Linked DNA regions of Tunturibacter gelidoferens. The protein of the gene in region 2 interacts with the protein of the main gene of each other region in a pairwise test. Links are inferred from orthologs where the notes say so. Each region holds a gene or a part of one and is shown on either strand. Other genes may lie near its edges. The genes, in order: dprA and recA.

Evidence for each region.
Region 1: the proteins of recA (region 2) and dprA interact in binary tests that used the Bacillus subtilis proteins (3 or more experiments, as listed by UniProt). The link is inferred for Tunturibacter gelidoferens from one-to-one orthologs.

The regions. Positions count from the first base shown.
Region 1 is NZ_CP132938.1:3,087,104-3,090,415, reverse strand. What follows is about bases 231-3,224. They hold dprA (DNA-processing protein DprA), read right to left. Parts: upstream 2,323-3,224; coding sequence 1,138-2,322; downstream 231-1,137. Other genes in these bases: RBB81_RS13720 (hypothetical protein), read right to left, coding at 2,419-3,192; topA (type I DNA topoisomerase), read right to left, coding at 231-867. Also shown: more of topA, read right to left, coding at 1-230; RBB81_RS13715 (DUF3565 domain-containing protein), read right to left, coding at 3,252-3,312. UniProt on the Bacillus subtilis protein: Protein that helps load RecA onto ssDNA during transformation. Binds cooperatively to circular ssDNA, is able to bridge different segments of DNA. Favors the loading of RecA onto SsbA- or SsbB-coated ssDNA and formation of RecA-DNA filaments.
Region 2 is NZ_CP132938.1:5,259,376-5,262,515, forward strand. What follows is about bases 242-3,063. They hold recA (recombinase RecA), read right to left. Parts: upstream 2,276-3,063; coding sequence 1,208-2,275; downstream 242-1,207. Other genes in these bases: RBB81_RS22545 (Spy/CpxP family protein refolding chaperone), read left to right, coding at 242-694; RBB81_RS22555 (YXWGXW repeat-containing protein), read right to left, coding at 2,478-2,840; RBB81_RS22560 (FAD-dependent thymidylate synthase), read right to left, coding at 3,053-3,063. Outside these bases: RBB81_RS22540 (hypothetical protein), read left to right, coding at 1-102; more of RBB81_RS22545, read left to right, coding at 110-241; more of RBB81_RS22560, read right to left, coding at 3,064-3,140. UniProt on the Bacillus subtilis protein: Multifunctional protein involved in homologous recombination, DNA repair and competence.

The DNA.
Region 1 (3,312 bases), 2.2 Mb from region 2 along the record:
ACGACCGGCAGCATCCTGCTGCAGTTTGCTGGTCGTGAACGGAGCCTTCGGATTGCTTCTGCGCTCCTTCTTCTCAACCGAGCGAACACTCCACTTTGCAACCTTCAGCTCGCTGACAACCTCGTCTACCGCCTCGTGATCAGGCAGCGCGTTCGACAGAAAGAGCTCTTTGCCCTCTTCATCTTTTCCGTTTGCAACACGGGCGGGAACGCCATTGACACCGACAAACCGTGCCGTAAAGCTCTGCTTATTCGCAGTCGGCTCAAGCTGTGCATCGATGGTCCAGTACTCCACTGGATTGAAGTCATTAATCTCCTGCTCGCGCTCGACGATCAGCCGCAGCGCGACGGTTTGCACACGTCCCGCCGAAAGCCCGCGCCGAACCTTGTCCCAGAGCAGCGGAGAGACCTGATAACCCACCAGCCGGTCCAGCACGCGCCGCGTCTGCTGCGCATCCACCAGATCCTCATCAATATCGCGAGCGTTCAAAAACGCAGCCTGCACGGCCTTTTTGGTGATCTCATTAAAGGTGACACGCCGAACCTTCGACTTGTCCTTCATCATCGGCAGCAGCTGAATCGAGAGATGCGCGGCAATCGCCTCGCCTTCGCGGTCGGGGTCCGGCGCAAGGTAGACCATGTCCGCCTTCGACGCCAGCTTCTTCAGCCGATCCACCACCTTCTCTTTACCTGGAGACACAATCAGCGTCGGCTCGAACGTCCGCCTCTTCAGCTCTACGCCGATGTCGTTCTTCGGCAGGTCCATGATGTGGCCGATCGAGGCCTCCACCACGTAGTCGCTGCCGAGATACTTCCCAATCGTCTTCGCCTTCGCCGGCGATTCGACGATAACTAATGATTTACCCATTTGTTCCCTTCATCCACCAGAACGCATTGCCGAGGCAAAACGTTCCACACATCCTTATTCCATTGCGAACCTAACACGAGTTCTGCAAACACGTCATCTCGCCATGATTCCTCAACTGACGAAATCGGACTGAGAAGGTCATAGCACAGCAACTCAAACTGACAAGCCGACCCACGCTGTGGATAACTCGCCAAGTCGAACGAAACTCTGAGCTTACGTTTATGTTTGCGGCATCCACTTCGCCGCAGGAATCAACCTTGCCACTGAGACTCAAAACGCTCGCACATAATTTTTTCCGGGCAGTTGCCGAACGCGTCCTGCAAGCTCCAGTTCGAACAGCGCGGTAAAGATCTCTGCGGATCCCAACTCTGCCTCCAACTGTTCGATCAGCTCGTCCAGTTGCGTCGACTCATCGTGCCGCAGCTTTTCGAAGACGATCTTTTCGTGCTCGGGAAGCGGCGTATCGTTAAATAGAGATGCAGCACCTCCCGGTTTCGATTCAGAGCCGCCTCCGGCTGCTGCCTGCTCGTCCTCCAGGGCCAGCCTGATCTGCGATGGCAGATCCTCCCAGATGTCCTCCCAGGTAGCCGTCAGCTTAGCCCCCTGTTTTATCAGGGTGTTAGGCCCCCATGCGTTCTTGTTCGTCACGTTCCCGGGGACGGCATAAACGTCGCGATTCTGCTCCATCGCGCACCGCGCCGTAATTCTGGTTCCGCTGTACTCGGCGGCTTCGATGACCAGCACGCCGACGCTCATTCCACTCAGAATCCGGTTGCGAATAGGAAAGTTCTGCGGCGCAGGAAATGTTCCGAGCGGGTACTCGCTGACGATTGTCCCCCCGGTCGCGACGATCTGCTCCGCCAGTTTCTTATTCTCTTTGGGATAGATGACGTCGATGCCCGTGCCCCACACCGCGACGGTCTTTCCACCAGCTTCGATCGCGCCCTTGTGCGCGGCAGTATCGACGCCACGAGCCATGCCGCTGAGGATCACCATCCGCCGATTCGCCAGGTCACGCGAGAGCAGCTCCGCCATCCCCGCTCCGTACGGCGACGGCTGTCGCGTTCCCACGACCGCAATTCCCGGCCGCGCCAGCAGAGAGACCTCGCCGCGGATCCAGAGCGCCGACGGAGGATCGTAGATCTCACGCAGCCGTTCAGGGTAGGCCTCGTCTTCAGGCGTCAATATACTGCCGCCGGCTTCGCCTACACGCTTCAACTCGTCTTCAGCCGCTGCCTTCGCTTTGCCTTCGAAGACAAACTGCGCAGACTGCGCCGGCATCCCCGCGCCTTCCAGCTCGGTAAGCGAAGCCTCAAGCACCCGCTCCGCTGCGCCCAGCCGATTCATCGCCTTCCAGATTCGTGTGGGTCCCATTCCCGGCGTCAGCGTCAATGCCACCCATGCCAAACGTGCCTGTTCCTTTACTACTGCTGCATCCTGCTGCGCCAAAGCCATTCATCGTCCTCTTCATCGGTATGCTTCGCAAGCCTCCGCCCTCGACGATTCTCAAGAATCAGCGCTGACAGAGGCTCACCGTCACTGTATCGCATCTCACGCGACGAGGTCGGGTGCGAAACTCTCCGCAAGAATAAAAGACGCGCCACTCATCGCCAATGCAACTAGAAGGCTAGTGAATTCGTCGCCATTGCGCGGTTGGGCTGCGACGCGGGGCACGTGAAGTATAACGACCCAGATAAAAAACATTGTGCCCAACAGGATTGAGGCAGTCCGCGCCATCTGCCTGGTAACGATCGCCAGAGCAGCTGCGACAAACGCCACTCCGACAAAGTACGACCAGAAGAGGCGCGCGGGAATCCATGCGGGGACAATTGTCGCCACAAACTTCGCATACAGGAAATGCTGCACGGCGAAGACCACAAGCGCGAGAGCAAACCCGACGCGCCCGAAGATGGCTAAATGTGACAAGACCTTGTTGGTCGGCTCAAGCCTGAGCCCGTCCGGAATCTCGATCCTGGCCAGCACGAAGGCGCCACCCATCAAAGCCAGAAGCTCGAAGCCGCTGGTCCAGGGATCGGGACTATGCGGCTGCGCGATGAGCCTGGGGAGTTGCAGAAACAGGACGTACAAAAACAGAGCAACACCCAAAAGCGCCGCCGCCAGCCGCGCCAGTTTTTCCGTCACGATGCAGACCGCAACCGCGATCAGCGCGGCACCGGTCAGCACAGCTACCGCGTGCGACCCCGGTATCCACGGAGGGCCAGGGATCGGGCCCTTCAACCCTGCGACATAGATGAAATACTCCACGCCGAAGAGGGCCATTGCGATGGCAAAGAAGAGGCGGCCAGCTTTCAACAATCCATCCATTCTTTCTGCTCCCTTCCGAATGAACTGTGCAGTCTCGCGAGAATCCTACTACCAACCTGCTATTTTTCCTCCTCATCGCACCTCTTGCACTCCATCAAACTCCCGATTCGCGCAGCCCTT
Region 2 (3,140 bases):
CAGAAGGTCTCTGCCGATGTGCCTTCGCCGATGGAGCCGCTGGCTGATCCGACCGATGGAACAACTTCTGTAACCTCCACTTCAGACCAAAGGACGAACTGACATGCGCATGAGACCTTTACTTTCGATTGTTTTATTTGCGACTCTTTCTGGAACTTTTTTGACGGCGCAGCCACCGGCAGGTTCGCCACCGCAGCCGGGTGGCCCGATGGATCGGGACCGCGGCGGATGGGGTGGAGGAGCGGGGATGCGCGGGGGCTTTCGCATCGGGCCTCCAGGGATTTGGTGGCATAATCCTGACCTGATCCAGAAGCTGACGCTTACGCCGGACCAGCAGAAGAAGATGGATGACATCCTTCAGCAGAGCAAGCTGCAGCTGATCGACTTGAGGGCGAACGTCGAGAAGCAGGAGGTTCTGATGGAGCCGATGCTGGCGGCGAATCCTCCGGATACGAACAAGATCCTGGCGCAGATCGACCAGACAGCCCAGGCTCGCGCGGAGCTTGAAAAGGCGAACGCCAAGATGCTGCTGGCAATTCGCAACGTGCTGACACCGGACCAATGGACCAAACTGCAGGCCGAGGGGCGCGAGCGCCGCCGCATGAGGATGCAGGGTGGACCGGAAGGACCGGGTCGGGTTCCCGATGGCCAGGGACCACCTCCAGGTGGCCCGGGCGGCGGCGAGGGGATGTAGTAAGGGGCTGCGTTGCCAGCTTTGGTTCCCTCGTTTTTCAGGGGGTCCCCCCTATTACCTGCGCATAAGTCGCTTATTTCATTAGCTTAGAGCATGGGTATTACCTTGTAAAACCTTCATTCCAAACGAGTTGCCTGCAGATTCCTGCAGGCAAAGGAGTTACGGGAGTTTTTGTGTTTCTGAAAGTAAAAGCCCCGGGATTAGCCCGGGGCTTTTTTCATCTGATTCCAGTATAAATTGTTTGGCGTAACTCATGTGCCACGTCTATGTGGCTTGTTTGCATAGATTTAGCTTCGATTGGGGCTTGACAACTGAAAACCCCTCTGTCTGAAAACCCCCTCTGGCTGCGAAAAAGACAAATACAGGGATCTCCACTGCACAATGAACGATGAAACCGTTCGCGGTTCGCCGAGATGACGTGTCGTATGTGGCTTCCAGAGGCATTTAGACGGAGAAGCGCCGGCAAACCTGATGCCGGCGCTTCCTCGGGTGCTTCCCTGCTTGTGATGACGATTACTTTTTGGCTCGGACGGCTTCCTTGGCCTGAACGGGGCCGTCGGCGGGAACCGGGGGGACTTCGGCTGAGGCTACGCCGGAGATGCCGAGCTTCTTGCGTAGTTCGGAGTCGACGCGGGCGAAGACGTCTTTGTTTTCCTTCATGAAGGCGCGAACGTTCTCGCGGCCCTGGCCGATGCGCTCGCCCTGGTAGCTGTACCAGGCTCCGCTCTTGTCCACGATGTTGTGCAGGACGGCGAGGTCGAGCACGTCTCCCTCGCGGGAGATGCCTTCGCCGTAGAGGATGTCAAACTCGGCGTCGCGGAAGGGTGCGGCGACCTTGTTCTTGACGATCTTGACCTTGGTGCGGGAGCCGACGACCGAGTCGCCGTCCTTGACTGCGCCGATGCGGCGGATGTCGATGCGGACCGAGGAGTAGAACTTGAGGGCCTTGCCGCCGGTGGTGGTCTCGGGGTTGCCGAACATGACGCCGATCTTCTCGCGGATCTGGTTGATGAAGATCAAGCAGGTTCGGGACTTCGAGACGGTTCCGGTGAGCTTGCGGAGGGCCTGCGACATGAGTCGAGCCTGCAGGCCCATGTGGGAGTCGCCCATCTCGCCGTCGAGTTCGGCCTTGGGGACGAGCGCGGCGACCGAGTCGACTACGAGGACGTCGATGGCGTTCGAGCGGACAAGGGCTTCGACGATCTCGAGGGCCTGTTCGCCGTAGTCGGGCTGCGAGACGAGGAGGTTGTCGATGTCGACGCCGAGTTTGGCGGCGTAGGCAGGGTCGAGCGCGTGTTCTGCGTCGACGAAGGCAGCAAGGCCGCCGGCTTTTTGGGCTTCGGCGATGATCTGGAGGGTGATGGTGGTCTTGCCCGAGGACTCAGGGCCAAAGATCTCGATGACGCGACCACGTGGGACGCCGCCAACGCCGAGCGCCGCGTCGAAGGAGATGGAACCGGTAGAGATGACCGAGATGGGAACGACGTCTTTCGAGCCGAGCCGCATGATGGAACCCTTGCCAAACTGCTTTTCCAGCCCGGAAAGGGCCAGTTCTATTGCCTTGCTGCGGTCATCTGCCACGATATTTCTCTCCTGAAGAGTGAGTGAAAGGGAGGTCGATGTTTCAATTTGGGATTCTAGCATTCAAAACGGGAAAAGCAAATAAAAGGCGAATACAACTTAGAGGTGATTTTTGGAAGACCGTGTCCTGCCGGACGGGCCCACTACGCGTAGGGCGTAGTGGGCCCGTCCGGCAGGACATATCCTCAGCTTTGATTACGTCCTAGTGGTGGTCATCGTGATGATCGTGGTGGTCGTCGTGATGATCGTCGTAGTGATGATCGCGATGGTCTTCGTGGTCCCAGTGTCCTTCGTGCATCTGCCATCCTTGCTCGTAGTGGTCGTAGTGCGGATGGCTCCAGTAGGCTCCGGCATAGGGCGGACGGTCCCATCGGCCGGGAACCCAGACGTAGCGACCGTCGTTGACTCCCCAGTAGCCATCAACCCAGGCATACCCGTCTCCGGGCATGGGTGGGCGTACTTCGTAACGCAACGGCGGAGGCGTTCTGCCGATGTAGATGCCGATCTGGCCAAACGAGGGCATTGTCAGGGTGACTGTGGTGACTGCAGCAAAAAGCCATTTCATCTTCAAATTAAGTTCTCTCCGTTTCAGTTCCACGTTCGAGGGAACCCTATCTTCGTGGCGATGTCAATGACCCCAGCGGTGTCTTCCCCGATACGGGGTTCGGCTGTAAGAGGCCCCAGAGGTGAGGTTGGGTGCGTTTGGAAGCTGCCGCACGGGGCAGACACCTGCGCTTGAGGGAGGACTGTTCCGCGCCTGTTCCCTGGGCTGAGCGGTTATCTCCGCAGCAAGTCTACTGGCTCGTTGACGTCTTCGATGCGGAAGTATTGCGCGAGGGATGGGTGCTTTTTGGCGACTGCGCGG